3 regions of the Uliginosibacterium sp. TH139 genome follow, and region 1 is predicted to be linked to each of the others. Evidence: predicted binding sites of a transcription regulator. Region 1 holds the regulator's gene; each other region holds the start of a gene.
The links. Region 1 encodes FNR, which switches genes on or off when oxygen is low (the NO sensors DNR and NnrR bind a similar motif). Its sites were predicted from a motif close to TTGANCTAGNTCAA; they were not measured.

Region 2: a site for FNR is predicted at 2,156-2,169, ahead of C0V76_RS07845 (OmpW family protein). Genes of this name have one in related genera too.
Region 3: a site for FNR is predicted at 2,920-2,933, ahead of C0V76_RS09705 (chaperone NapD). Genes of this name have one in related genera too.

The regions. Positions count from the first base shown of each region.
Region 1 covers NZ_PKRR01000004.1:36,852-41,606, reverse strand. Annotated here, with positions in the region: gene ppa (inorganic diphosphatase) at 1-151, opposite strand, end outside; gene C0V76_RS10075 (universal stress protein) at 275-700, opposite strand; gene C0V76_RS10070 (sulfite exporter TauE/SafE family protein) at 722-1,486, opposite strand; gene hemN (oxygen-independent coproporphyrinogen III oxidase) at 1,486-2,871, opposite strand; gene fnr (fumarate/nitrate reduction transcriptional regulator Fnr) at 2,999-3,697, shown strand; gene C0V76_RS10055 (alpha/beta hydrolase) at 3,736-4,755, opposite strand, start outside.
Region 2 covers NZ_PKRR01000003.1:161,866-166,620, forward strand. Annotated here, with positions in the region: gene C0V76_RS07840 (EAL domain-containing protein) at 1-1,287, opposite strand, end outside; gene C0V76_RS07845 (OmpW family protein) at 1,448-2,065, opposite strand; gene C0V76_RS07850 (low specificity L-threonine aldolase) at 2,226-3,254, opposite strand; gene C0V76_RS07855 (alkaline phosphatase) at 3,427-4,755, shown strand, end outside.
Region 3 covers NZ_PKRR01000003.1:570,904-575,658, forward strand. Annotated here, with positions in the region: gene C0V76_RS09685 (sigma-70 family RNA polymerase sigma factor) at 50-571, opposite strand; gene C0V76_RS09690 (hemerythrin domain-containing protein) at 776-1,225, shown strand; gene C0V76_RS09695 (DUF2249 domain-containing protein) at 1,225-1,458, shown strand; gene C0V76_RS09700 (hypothetical protein) at 1,585-2,880, shown strand; gene C0V76_RS09705 (chaperone NapD) at 3,072-3,377, shown strand; gene napA (nitrate reductase catalytic subunit NapA) at 3,374-4,755, shown strand, end outside.

The DNA.
Region 1 (4,755 bases):
AGGACATCGAAGTGCCCATGAAGCGGTCCACATAGACCGCGCCGGTATCCTTATCAATCTCGTACTTGATCGGATCGGCGTGCGCCGGGATTTCGATAATGACATTGACGTCATCCGGCACATTTCCCGGCGGTACATTGTTGAAGCCCATGCAAAACCCCTCGTTGGTGTAGTCCGGTTTTATCGTTATGTGTTCATTTCACGCTCAGGCGGGCGCAATTGTCATGCTTTTCGTCTGCCCTGCCTATCAGTAGTCCTACCGACCCATGCGTCCCTAGCGCACCAGAGTCACCGGCCGGTGTGCCAACGCCACCACCCGCGCAGCCACTGAACCCAACAAAGCCTGAGTCACTGCTCCGCGTCCGTGCGTACCCATCCACACGGCATCGCACTCCAGATCATTGACAGCATTGGCAATCGTTTCGCCCGGCGAACCCACTCGCACATGCTGCTCGACATCAAGCCCAGCCGCACGCAGACGCTCGGCTACAGGCTGTACAACTGCCAGCCCTTCTTCATGGTAGTAAGCGTCAACTATCTCGCGGGCCACGTGGCGCGTCGCAAAACCAATCGGAATCGGCAGGTGCACATACAACACATGAACCTTGGGCATCTCGCGCAAACGAGCAGAAAAGGTCAACAAGGCATCCACCACACGTGCGGAGTATTCAGAACCATCGACAGCCAGCAGGATGTTCATAGCCTTGTCCCCATCAAAAACTCACACCTCGCAGATCACACCAGCCCACAACAACCCACCGAGTTCAGGCGCACGGATCAGGCCATATATGCCGAAAAACAGCACCACAAGACCAGCCACTAATCTGAAAGAACGGCTGCGCACCAGATTTCTGTAACGTGCGAGGAGAATGCCAGCGAAGAGCAGGTTCGGCAGGGTGCCTGCCCCGAAAGCCAGCATCAACCCGGCCCCCCGCACAGCCGAGCCATTCACCAGCGCTAGCGACAGTACGCTGTAGGTCAAACCACAAGGCAGGAATCCCCACAGGAAGCCTACTGGCAGGGCCTGGCGCCAGCTTCGCACCGGCAGGAAACGCTTGCTCAGCGGCTGGATACGCCGCCACAGAAGCTGCCCGCCACGCTCCACGCCAGCCAGTACGCGGGTGAAGCCCATCAGGTAAAGCCCCATGCCGATCAGCATCAGATTGGCCAGAACGAAGAGCATCAGCTGCAGCGGCAGGAAGCGATTGAAGAGCATGCTCGCCGAACCGATCGCGCCGACCAGCCCGCCGATCAGGGTATAGCTTGCAATGCGGCCGAAGTTATAGGCTAGCTGACGCGACCACACCGGAGCAGCACCCGGAACCGGCGATGAAAGCGCGCTGACGATGCCACCACACATGCCGATGCAGTGAGCTCCACCCAGCAGGCCAATCAGAAAAACGGAGAGAAAACCGCTGGCGGAAAAATCAGACACACCAAGCCCTTCGAGGGATACGCCCCAGTCAGCCAGGGCGCTTCCTACCATCAGATCACGCGGGAATAGCGCCGCTTCTCACGGTCGCTACGCAAGTAGGCGTCAAAAACCATGGCGATGATTCGTACCAGCATGCGCCCAGCCGCGCTGACCTGTACGCCATGCGCATCAATACTAAGCAAACCAGCAGCACCAAGTTCACGCAAGTCGTTCAGCTCTGCCGCGAAATACTCCTCAAAGCAAACCCCGAACCGGCTGGACATAAGCTCAAAGGACAGCGAAAAGTCGCACATCAAGGTCTGGATGACCGCATTGCGCAGCTCGTCATCCGCACTCAAAGCCCAGCCACGCATCACGGGCAATTCGCCGCGATCAAGGGCTGCGTAGTAGGGATCAAGCTCGCGCTGGTTCTGGCAGAAAGCCCCGCCCGCCTTGCCAATAGCGGACACCCCGAAGGCCAGCAGATCGCATTCGGCATGCGTCGAGTACCCCTGAAAGTTGCGCTGCAGGCGCCCCTCACGCTGAGCCACCGCCAGCTCGTCATCTGGCCGTGCAAAGTGGTCCATACCGATGAATACATACCCTGCAGCCCCAAGGCGCTCGATGGCAAGGGCAAGGATCTGCAGCTTGGCGTCCGGTGCAGGCAGGTCCGTCTCGTTGATCCTTCGCTGCGGCATGAAGCGACTCGGCAGATGGGCATAGTTATAGAGCGCCAGCCGATCCGGCTGCATCGCCAGAACCGTATCCAGGGTACGGCCGAAGCCCTCCACACTCTGGTGTGGCAAACCATAAATCAGATCCACACTGATCGAACGAAAACCCTCCGCACGCGCAGCATCGATCACCAACCGGGTTTCCTCGACGCTCTGGCGACGATTTACGGCCGCTTGCACCTTCGGATCGAAGTCCTGAACCCCCACACTCATGCGGTTAAAGCCTTCACGCGCGAGCAAGGCCACGGTCTCGGCGCTCACCTTGCGCGGATCAACCTCAATGGAGAACTCCCCTTCTGCCTGCAGCGTGAAATGCTGCCGGATCGCGCTCATCAGACGAAGGATCTCCTCCGGCTGCAGGAACGTAGGAGTACCACCGCCCCAGTGCATCTGGGCCACCGGCCGAGGAGCCGGCAGCAAGGCTGCCTGCATGGCCATCTCGCGTTCAAGATAGTCAATGTACTTCGCCGAACGTGAGTGATCCTTGGTGATCACCTTGTTACAGGCACAGTAGTAGCAGATGGTGTTACAGAAGGGGATGTGGAAATACAGCGACAACGGGCGAGTACCCTGCGGCGTTGAGAGGCGCGCAAGGTGCCCAACCTGGCTTTCCGGCGTAAATTCGGCCAGAAAGCGGTCTGCCGTAGGGTATGAGGTATAGCGCGGGCCCGGCACGTCAAACCGGCGGATCATGTCGGGGTCGAACTGGATCGTCTGGAGCACGATTCGATTTCTTTTGAGTTAATCAGCCAAGATCGCAGACTTATACCCCAAAAACGTTGATGCTGATCAATTCGCAGGGTACACTTCAAGGGTGGATCAAAAAGTAACCAAGCCCCTGCCCCCTGCTATGCGCATCGCCTGCAGTCAATGCAACCTGCGCGAGTTGTGCCTTGCCGTCGGTCTGGATGACGCGGATCTGCACAAGCTCGACGAACTGGTCGTGAAGCGCAAGCTCAAGCGCGGCCAGCAGCTCTACCGTGCCGGTGATGCCTTTGAGGCGATGTACGCCATCCGTACCGGATTTTTCAAGACCGACATCCTCACCGAGGAAGGTCTCGAACAAGTAACCGGTTTTCAGATGGCCGGCGAGATCTTGGGCATGGATGGGATCAGCAATGACCATCACGTCTGCAATGCAACTGCACTGGAAGACAGTGAAGTCTGCGTGATGCCCTACGATCAGCTGGAAGACCTGACGCGCGACATCAAATCGTTGCAGCAGCAGTTCCACAAGTTCATGAGCCGCGAGATCGTACGTGACCAAAGCCTGATGATCCTGCTGGGGTCGATGCGCGCTGAAGAACGTATTGCCGCTTTTCTGCTGAACCTTTCTCAGCGCATGCGTGTGCGTGGCTATTCCGCCTCGGAATTCCACCTGCGCATGACTCGCGAAGAAATCGGCTCCTATCTTGGCCTCAAGCTGGAAACCGTGAGCCGTGCCTTCTCAAAGTTCCACGACGAAGGCCTGATCGGTGTTCAACAGAAACATATCCGCATCCTCAATGCGGATGGCCTCAAGGCACTCCTGAACCACGCTCCGAGCTGACCGCTGAGTTCTCAGTGCCTGCCAAAGGCGCTGGCGTCTCAGGTTTCCAGCACGTACCGGCCAGGAGCAGCCCCAAGGCTTTTGGGTGCAAGACTCACGGCCTGCGGAGCCGGACGCAAGACTCCGGAGTGTGGCGCCAGCCAAGCCGCCCAATCCTCCCACCATGACCCAGACTGCCACTCTGCGCGGGCCAACCACTTTTCCGGTGAATCGGTACGGTGGACATGATCAGCCCGGAAGCGGCGCTTCGGCGGCGTAATCACTGGATTGACGATCCCAAGAATGTGCCCGGAACTGGAAAGCACATAGCGCTTTGGCCCGCGCACAAAATTCATGATCCGAAAAGTCTGTTTCCAGGGGGCGATGTGATCATCCTCAGCCCCCACGGAATACAGGGGCTGTTCGATGCGCTCCAGATCGATAAGCTGCCCACCCACCGTCAAGGCATCACGCTCGATCAAACGATTATGCAGATATAGCTCATTGAGATACCAGGCATGCATGGTGGCCGGCATACGCGTGGTATCCATGTTCCAATACAGCACATCAAAAGCAGGTGGCTTCTCTCCATACAAATAACCGTGCACGTAGTAATGCCAGATCAGGCTATTGGAGCGCAGCAAGCGGAAAGCTGAAGCCATTTCCTTGCCTTCCAGTACTCCCTTGCGACGCATCGCATCAGTAAGGAAGCGCACACTCCCTTCGTCGATGAAGACTTCGATATCCCCTGGGGCAGAGAAATCGGTCAGCGTGGTGAAAAGTGTCCAGCTGACGACCGGATGTTTTTCGGCAGGATACTGGCGCGTGGCCCAAGCCATGTAGATCGACAAGGCCGTGCCGCCAATGCAGTAACCAGAAGCATTCACCTTGTCGGCGTTCGACAACTCGCGCGCGGTATCGACAATGAAATCAATGCCTTCGGTGATGTAGTGGTCGAAACCTACATCATGCATCGACAAATCCGGATTCTTCCAGCTGGTGATGTAAACATCGATGCCCTGATCAAGCAAATAGCGCACCATGCTTTTCTTCGGAATCAGATCCAGTACATAGAATTT
Region 2 (4,755 bases), on a different contig from region 1:
GTCCTGCATCGCACCGCGAACGGCCACGATATGCCCTTCAACCAGCACTGGCTCGGCCACCAGGCGCACCCACTTCTCTACACCGCCGGGCGTCTGCAGTGCCAGCACCATGTCGCAGGCGCTGCCCTCCCCAAACAGGCGCGCCATGGCCGACTCGAACAACAGACGCCAGCGCTCACTGAACAGATGCGGACCAAACAGCAAAGGGGGCTGTGCAGCGGCATCGAGGCCGCAAATCCGCGCTACCTCCTCGCTAAGCGGCCCCTGCAGGCTCGCTGCATCCACCTCCCAGGCGCCCAGCTCAGCCATCGCGCTCATGTCCTTGAGCAAATCGTGCTGATGCTTCAGGGCCGCCTCCATGCGCCGCCGCTCACGCTCGTCGCTGAAGGCAAAAATCCGTCCGGCAGCCCGTCCATCGTCATGATGAATCGCCGTCTCGCGCAGGGACACCGGGATCTCCGCCTCATCGCGGCGGATCAGGGTCAGATCCCCCGAGAGCGCGGCAGCATGCACGGCGTCCAACCCCGAGCGACGCAACACGGCACCGATCTCCTGCCCGAGCGCTTCGCCCATTGGCCAACCGGTGATCCGCTCGGCCTCCGGGTTGAGATAGCTGATCTGGCCTCGCTCATCGACTGCAATGATCGCATCGCCCACGCTGCGCAGGATCGCAGCCTGGGTGCTCCGGCTGGCTTCGAGACGGAACCAGGCGCGATGCAGGGTTTCGCATAACACGCTGATCAGCAGGCCATTAGCGAGTAGAAAAACCCAGCGCAGCTTTTCACTCGGGATGGACAGCAACTGGGCCGCAGCTTCCGGCGGCATCAACAAAAGGGAAGCACTCGCCCCCAGGACCGTGGCCCACAAACCCGGCCACAGGCCACCAATGGCCGCGCTGACAATGATCGGCAAGATCAGGATCTGCAAAACCGGTGTCTCCGGGCCATGCGCCAGGCTGAAGTGCATGAAGGCAAAGCTCAGGCTGGAGACAAGGGCAAATCCATATTGCAGCCAGCGGGGCCACCCCAGCAGTGGGCGCAAGCCATTCATCGGCGTTGCCACCGCGCGCAGCGCATCAGCGGCCGGCACGGCACGTAAGGCGAAAAACAGCATGGCCGTGGTAATGAACACGAAAGCCACGCCCTTGGCTGTCGACAGCCAGACGATGCGCGACGAATCGGTGAGCTCGGCCAGCAACTGGTCGGACAGGAAGATCCAGGCCAGCGCAAAAACGGCATAACCCAAGCTCGCCAGGGCAATGAAGCGTTGTCGCGGAGTGAATATCATCGAGTGGTCCGTTCCCAAAGCCCCCGGCACGATCATCCGTGGTCACCCTCAAGTCTGCGTCAATCCTCACTGCAACAGCAACGCACACACCCTCAAGCCCATCCGCCGGCATGCAAAAAGGCGCCCGCAGGCGCCTTTCTAGTCTCAGACAAAAGAGCATTCAGAAGCGGTAACCCACCCCGAGGCCCCAGGTGATCGGGTTCAGACCCACATTGCCGACCTTGGTGCCGCCCACTTTCACGTCGGTATCCATCTGGAGGTATTTCACATCCAGGTTCAATGACCAGTTCCGGCTCAGGGCAAAGTCCAGCCCCGCTTGAGCCGCCAGCCCGATACTGGAACTTTCGACTTCGGCCGCCCTGCCAAGGATATTGCTGCGATCCGAGAACAGGGTGTAGTTCAGGCCCAGCCCAAGATAAGGCTTGAAAGCCCCCAGATCCGTGAAGTGGTACTGCAGCAGCAGCGAAGGCGGCAAGGCCTTGATCGTGCCCTGCTTGCTGCCCCCCACCTTGATGTCGACTTCCTGCGGATAAGTCAGCACCAGTTCGGTGGCGATATTTTTGGTGAAGAAGTAGCTGATATCGAACTCAGGAATCCAGCGGCTCTTCGCCTCAATGGCGGTCGAGCCCCCCAGCGGCAAACCGTCGGACTGCTTGTTATCGAAATCAACATAGACCGCGCGCACCCGCAGCAACCACGGGCTCTCCTCGGCATGTGCGGCAGGCATGGCCGTCGCCGCCAGCAGGGCAAGCACGGCCGCCAGCATTTTCTTGTTCATGAGTCTCTCCTCTGTAGGTTGGGCAAACATTTCCGTCGCTGAAGAAGGGCGCTCCTGCACGCCCCTCTCCGCGCCCCTCAAATTGCGGAGTTGATCTTAATCAAAAAGACCTTTTCGCGAGAATGGGAATTGCCCCTACACGCTTTCCCGCAGGGAAAGCTCAAGCCTCACACAGGGAACGTGCATCCTCCAGCAGCGCATCCACAGTTTCCGCCTCGATATCCCAGGCGCACATGAAGCGTGCCGCACTACCGATGAAATCGTAGAAGCGCCAGCCACGCCGACGCAGGCCCGCCGCGACCTCGGCCGGCAAGTCCACGAACACACCATTGGCCTCAGTTGGCGCGATCAGGCGCAACCCCGGCAAGTCTGCCAGCCCACGCGAGAGACGCTCGGCCATCGCATTGGCATGCGCGGCACGGCGCAGCCAGGCACCGTCCTCCAGCATGCCCAGCCAGGGCGCAGCCAGAAAACGCATCTTGGACGCCAGCTGGCCGGCCTGTTTGCAGCGATAGGCAAAATCTTCGGACAGGCGCCGGTCGAAGAACACCACCGCCTCACCCACCGGCAAACCCATTTTGGTGCCGCCGAAGCACAGCACATCCACGCCGGCACGCCAGGTGATGTCCGCCGGCTTCACCGCCAGCGAGGCCACCGCATTGGCAAAGCGCGCGCCATCCATGTGCACGCGCAGGCCATACTGGCGCGCCCGCTCGCTGATCGCCGCGATCTGCTCGGGGCGATACAAGGTGCCCAGCTCGGTCGCCTGGGTGAGCGTCACCACACGCGGCTTCGGGTAGTGGATATCGCTGCGGCGCTCGACCAGACGCGTCACCTCGTCCGGGCTGATCCGCCCAAACTCGCCCGCGGCCGCCAGCAGCTTGGCGCCGTTGGAGAAAAACTCCGGCGCCCCGCACTCATCCGTCATCACATGTGCCGCCTCATGGCAGATCACACTGTGGTAGGACTGGCACAGCGAGGCCAGCGCAAGCGAATTGGCCGCCGTGCCGTTGAAGACAAAGTACACGTCGCAATCGGTTTCGAAGATCGCACGCATGCGATCCGATACGCGCCGGGTCCACTCATCATCGCCATAGGCCATGGCGTGGTCTGAGTTTGCTTCGGCAAAGGCGGCAAAGGCCTCCGGGCAGATCCCGGCATAGTTGTCGCTGGCAAAGTGCTGGGCCATGAAAATCTCCGCTGCAGGCTGATCACAAGCCAAACATTATCCACCGGCGAGCGGCCTGCCTCGAGAGATGACGAAGCGGTTACCGCTAAATGACGGGCGTCTGTCAAAAATGTTTAACCTGTAACACATACCCTGCCGGATGTCGCTCTCGCTCTTCACAAGGAACACATCCATGCGTTTTGCCCGCCTTCCCGTCGCGGCCGCCCTGCTCGCCGCCGTTTGCCTGCCTGCCGCCGCGCAGACCCTCTACCCGATCAATCGCGCCGAAATTCTCGCCGGTTCGCGCTTCGACCTGAAGGTCGAGTTCCCCGGCACGGTCGATGCCGCCAGCGTAAAACTGACCCTCAACGGGCAGGACTATCACAAGCTGCTCGGCAAGTCTGCCAGCCTGATCCCGGACGAAACCGGCAAGGGCGCCTCCAGCCTGATCCTGCGTGACGTAACGCTCACCAGACCGGGCCAGTACAGCGTCGAAGCCTCGGACGGCACGAACACCCGCAAGGTGGTGTGGAACGTCTACGCCACGCCGGCCAAACCTGCCGCGAAGAACGTGATCCTCTTCATCGGCGACGGCTTCTCGGTTGCCCACCGCACTGCGGCGCGCATCCTGTCGCAAGGCATTGAAGACGGCAAACTCAAGGGCAAGCTGGCCATGGACGAACTGCCGGCCATGGCGCTCCTCAGCACCCAGGGCACCGATTCGATCATCACCGACTCGGCCAACGCCGCACACGCCTACACCACCGGCCACAAGAGCTGCGTGAATGCGCTGGGCGTGTATTGCTCGCGCGCCGCCAACTCGCTGGATCACCCGAAAGTCGAAACCCTCGGTGAGCTGGCCAAGCGCAACGGCCTTGCCGTGGGCGCCGTGACCAACTCCGAAATCGAAGATGCCACGCCCGCCGCGATGGTGGCCCACACGCGTCGCCGCTCGGACTTCAATGACATCGTGAAGATGTTCTACGACACCAAGATCGACGTGATCATGGGCGGCGGCTCGCCCAACTTCCTGCCCAAATCCACGCCGGGCTCCAAGCGCACCGACGAGGTGGATTACATCGAGCAATTCAAGGGTGCAGGTTACGCTTTCGCCACCACCAAGGCCGAAATGGCCACCGCGGCTGACGACAAGAAAACCACTCGCCTGCTGGGCCTCTACAACACGGGCAACATCGATGGCGCGCTGGACCTGAAGTTCCTCAAGAAGGGCTCGGTCAGCAAGTTCCCGGATCAGCCGGATGTGGTCGAAGAAATGAAGGCCGCCATCAAGATCCTGTCGCGCAACAAGAAGGGCTTCGTGCTGATGGTCGAATCTGCCCGCATCGACAAGTACTCGCACTCGATGGATGCCGAACGCGCCATCTACGACACGATCATGCTCGACAAGGCGGTCGCCGAAGCCAAGCGCTGGAGCAAGGCCAACGGCAACAACACCCTGATCCTCGTCACCGCCGATCACAGCCACGGCGTGAGCGTGGTCGGCACGGTGAATGACGATGCT
Region 3 (4,755 bases), on a different contig from region 1:
CTCACCCCTGCGACAGACGGGCGTACTTTTGGGCGGACTATAGCCGAGCTCAGACGCTGCCGGAGCCCGCCCCGCGCAGCTGCCGCTCACACAGCTTGCAGGCCACCATTGCGCGCACCACATGCTTCTCCACCATGCTGACCGAAACCCCCATGTGCTGTGCAATCTGCGCATGGCTGAGGCCTTCCAGGATGGATAGCACGAAGGCTTCACGGCAACGCGGCGGCAGCGCCTCGATGGTGGCCACATAGGCACGGATGATCTGCTGCGAGGCCAGCACCTCTTCGGGTTGCAGATGGCGTGGCGCCGGCGGATGAAGCTCTTCGGGCAAGGCATCGAGGGGCTCGTGCCGGCGCACCGCATCGCGCCGATGGAGATCGACAATCAGATTGCGGGCCGTGCGATAGAGCAGGGCCCGCACATCCAGGATGGCCTGGCCGCTGCCCTGCACCGACAGCACCCGCAGGAAACTCTCCTGCGCAAGATCGGCCGCCGTATCGCGATCGCTCACCTGGCGATTCAGGAAATTCAGCAGCTCGCGGTGATAACGCTCCAGCACGACAGAATCCACGAATGAGTTGAAACAGCTTGAAGCTGTTCATGATTTCTTAACAAGAACCATTCTCATTTAACCACAGAGTCGCACACTTGTGTCGGCCTCGCCGCGACGAGACGCGCACCTCCGCCAGCGGCGCTGACGCGCTTGATACGAGTCAATTACAGCCGGGGACGGCAATTCCCATACTCAGACCACACTCAGAGAATGGATAAAACAATGGGCTCCCCTGATTTCGTGACCTATCTCACCACCGATCACCGCCATTGCGACGAGCAGCTCGGCGCGCTGCGCCGCAGCGCCATCGGCGGCGACTGGCAGGCCGCCAGCGCCGCTTTCGAAGCCCTGCGCCATGACATCCTGGCTCACTTCGCTGCCGAGGAGGAAGTACTTTTCCCGGCCTTCGAAGCCAGCTCCGGCATGACATGCGGGCCCACCGCCGTCATGCGCATGGAGCACGAGGAAGCGCGCGAACTGCTGCTTGATCTGGCCGAATCCATCGCCTCACAGGAGACGGACGGCGTGCGCGGCTACGGCGAAGCCCTGCTGATCCTGCTGCAGCAACACAACATGAAGGAGGAAAACATCCTCTACCCGATGGCGCAGCAAGGCCTTGGGACGCGCATCGGTGAGCTCAGCGCACAGATCGTGCTGCGCCGGGAGGCCTGATGGAAACACTGGATGTGCGCGGCCTGCCGCCACCCGAACCCTTCGAACGCATCATGGCCGCACTGGATGTGCTGCCGGCCGGCGAAGCGCTGGAAGTGCTCATCCACCGCGAGCCCTTCCCGCTTTACGACTGGCTGCGCGAGCGCGGCTGGGCATGGACGGCTAAGCGCGAGGATTTTTCGGGTTACGAGCAGTTCCGCCTGCACATCGCGGCGGCGGGACAAACCTCGTAGGTGCGACTTCAGTCGCACACCCCGCGTGGCAGGCCGGCTGAAGTCGCCCCTACGAAAACAAGTCTCTGACCCGGCCACAAGCACCCCGACCGAAACCTTCGCGGCCAGTTCCGCTTGTACACGCCCATGCAACTCGTCTCCACCGAAGCCTCGCCTGCGCCTGATCTTTCCTTCGCCCACTTTCTGGCCGGCCTGGCCGGCATGGGCGCGGCGGGAATCCTGCTGGCCTGGCAGCCTGAAGCGCTGCTCACGCGCTGGCATCCGGCCGCGCTGGCAGCCGTGCATCTGTTCGCCCTGGCCGGCCTGATGCCGGTGATGCTGGGAGCGCTCCTGCAGTTCGTACCGGTGGCCTGCGGCCTGGCCCTGCCGCGCTGGCCGCGGCTGGACTGGCTGATCCTGTTCGCGCTGCTGGCGGGGGCCTACGCGCTCGCCGGCGGCTTCCTCTTCGCCGACCCGGCCTGGCTGCTCACAGCCGGCCTGCTACTGGCCGCAAGCCTGCTGAGTTTTCTGGCCAAGCTGCTTCGCGCGCTGTGGCAGCAAAAGCTGCAAGCCACCCTGCCCGCCGCCCTGCGCCGCAATGCCCTGGCCTTCGCCGCCACCGTACTGCTGGGCCTCACACTGATTGGGGTGATGCGTTTCGGCTGGGCGCTGCCCTTCCTGCAACTCGTTGACTGGCATGCACAGTGGGGGCTGATCGGCTGGGTCGGCGGGTTGATCATCAGCGTGAGCAGCGTGGTGGTGCCGATGTTCCATGTCAGCGCGCCCTATCCCAGGCACTGGGAGCTGGCTACGCGTGGCCTGCCACTGCTGCTGCTCGCCGGTGGCCTCGCCAGCCTGGCCGGCTGGAGCACGCTGGCACAACTCTGTACGGCCTTGCTGGCCGTTCTGTGCCTGGCTTTCGGCCTGCTCACCGGGCTGCGCGTGGTGGAAGCGCGGCGCGGCGAGCGCGATGCCTTCCACTGGGGCTGGCTGGCGGTCGCTGCATTGACCAGCGGGCTGGCCTTGCTGGGCCTGCTCGCCAGCCTGGCGTCGGACCCACGCTGGGGCGTAGCCTTCGGCGTGTTGGCACTGACCGGACTGGGGGGTGGAACGATCAGCGTGATGCTCTATCGCATCGTGCCCTTCCTGATCTGGCTGCACTGGCAGCGCGCCAACAATGCCCGCGCGCGTCTGCCCCTGCTGCACCAGATCGTGCCTGAGCGCGCCCAGCGTGCGCAGTTGCTGGCCGATTTCGGCGCCAGCCTGGTGCTCACGACGGCCGCCTTCGTTCCCGTGCTGGTCCTGCCCGGTGCGGCCCTGCTCGCGGCGAGCAAGCTCGTCCAGCTGAGCTTGCTGGCTCGTGCGATGCACGCCTACCGCCAGCGCCTCGCCCTGCTTCACACCCTGCCACCTCGCGTTCGCCCGGCCACGGGTAATCCCTGAGTCTCGCAAAGTCTTGCAGAGCAAGGGCTCTGGCCATTCTTGACACGAATCAAGGAGGCCACCCCGGCCAAGCGACTCCAATCCCCCTGATGGCACCAGTGCGGGGCATTTCCCTTTTGGGTGGAATGACGCACCACAGCAGTGCATTTTTACCAGACTGCTTTGATAGCCCACCGGGATTGGAGAACCACATGAAGATCGTAAGTCTGCTGGTCAGGGTCAGGCCGGAACAGGCCGCCGAAGTCGCCGCCCGCCTCGTCGGCATTGCCGGCGCAAGCCTGCACGGCACGACACCGGATGGGGGCCGCCTGGTGGTAATGCTGGAAGACGGCGAAGGCTATGCCGTCACCGATTCGATTCTCGCCGTGTCCGTCGCCAGCGGCGTGCTGGGCACCACGCTGGCCTACGAATACACCGACGAAGAAGTCACCCCAGACGAACTGGCCACCGCCATGGCCAGTTCCAAGAAAAGACACGTACAGGAGATGCAGGCATGACCACAAGACAATCGCAGGACCGGTCCAAGATTGACTTGACCCCCGCGGGGGGTGACCCGGCGGCTAGCCGGGTCGGGGGCGGTGCAACGCTCAGTCGTCGCGATTTCATCAAGACCCAGGCGCTGGCCGCAGCCACCGCAACCGCCGTGGGCAGCCCGCTGGTGCATGCCGCCACGGCCGCAGCCACCCCCAGCGAAGTGCGCTGGGACAAGGCCGCCTGCCGCTTCTGCGGTACCGGCTGCTCGGTGCTGGTGGGCGTGCAGAACGGCAAGATCGTAGCGACCCAGGGCGACCCGGACGCGCCGGTCAACCGGGGGCTCAACTGCATCAAGGGCTACTTCCTGTCCAAGATCATGTACGGCGCCGATCGCCTGACCCAGCCGCTGCTGCGCATGAAGAACGGCCAGTACGCCAAGGACGGCGAATTCGCGCCGATCAGCTGGGACAAGGCTTTCGACATCATGGCCGAGAAGTGGAAGGCGGCAATCAAGGAGAGCGGGCCGAACTCCATCGCCATGTTCGGCTCGGGCCAGTGGACGATCTGGGAAGGCTATGCCGCCAGCAAGCTCTACAAGGCCGGTTTCCGCACCAACAACCTGGACCCGAATGCGCGCCACTGTATGGCCAGCGCCGTCACCGGCTTCATGCGCACCTTCGGCATTGATGAGCCAATGGGCTGCTACGACGATATCGAGCAGACCGATGCCTTCGTGCTGTGGGGCTCCAACATGGCCGAGATGCACCCGATCCTGTGGAGCCGCATCACGGATCGCCGGCTATCCCACGATCAATGCCAGGTGCACGTGCTATCCACCTTTGAGCATCGCTCCTTCGACCTGGCCGACAACGGCATGGTCTTCGTGCCCAACACCGACCTGGCGATCCTGAACTACATCTGCAACTACATCATCCAGAACAAGAAGGTGAATCTGGATTTCGTGAAGAAGCATGTGAACTTCAAGAAAGGCGAGACCGACATCGGTTTCGGCCTGCGCCCCGGCCACGATCTGGAAAAGAACGCCACCAACAACGGCTACCCGGGGGCAGACGGCAAACCCAAGGGCGACGTGGGCAAAGCCGAAGCGATCAGCTTCGAAGAGTTCGCCAAGTTCGTCTCCGAATACACCGTGGAGAAGGTCAGCAAACTCTCCGGCGTGCCGGCCGCCAAGCTGCAGAAAATGGCCGAGCTGTATGCCGACCCGAAGAAGAAGGTGATCTCCTTCTGGACCATGGGTTTCAACCAGCACACCCGCGGCACCTGGGTGAACAACATGATCTACAACGTCCACCTGCTGGTGGGCAAGATCAGCGAGCCCGGTAACAGCCCCTTCTCGCTCACCGGCCAACCCAGCGCCTGTGGCACCGCACGCGAAGTCGG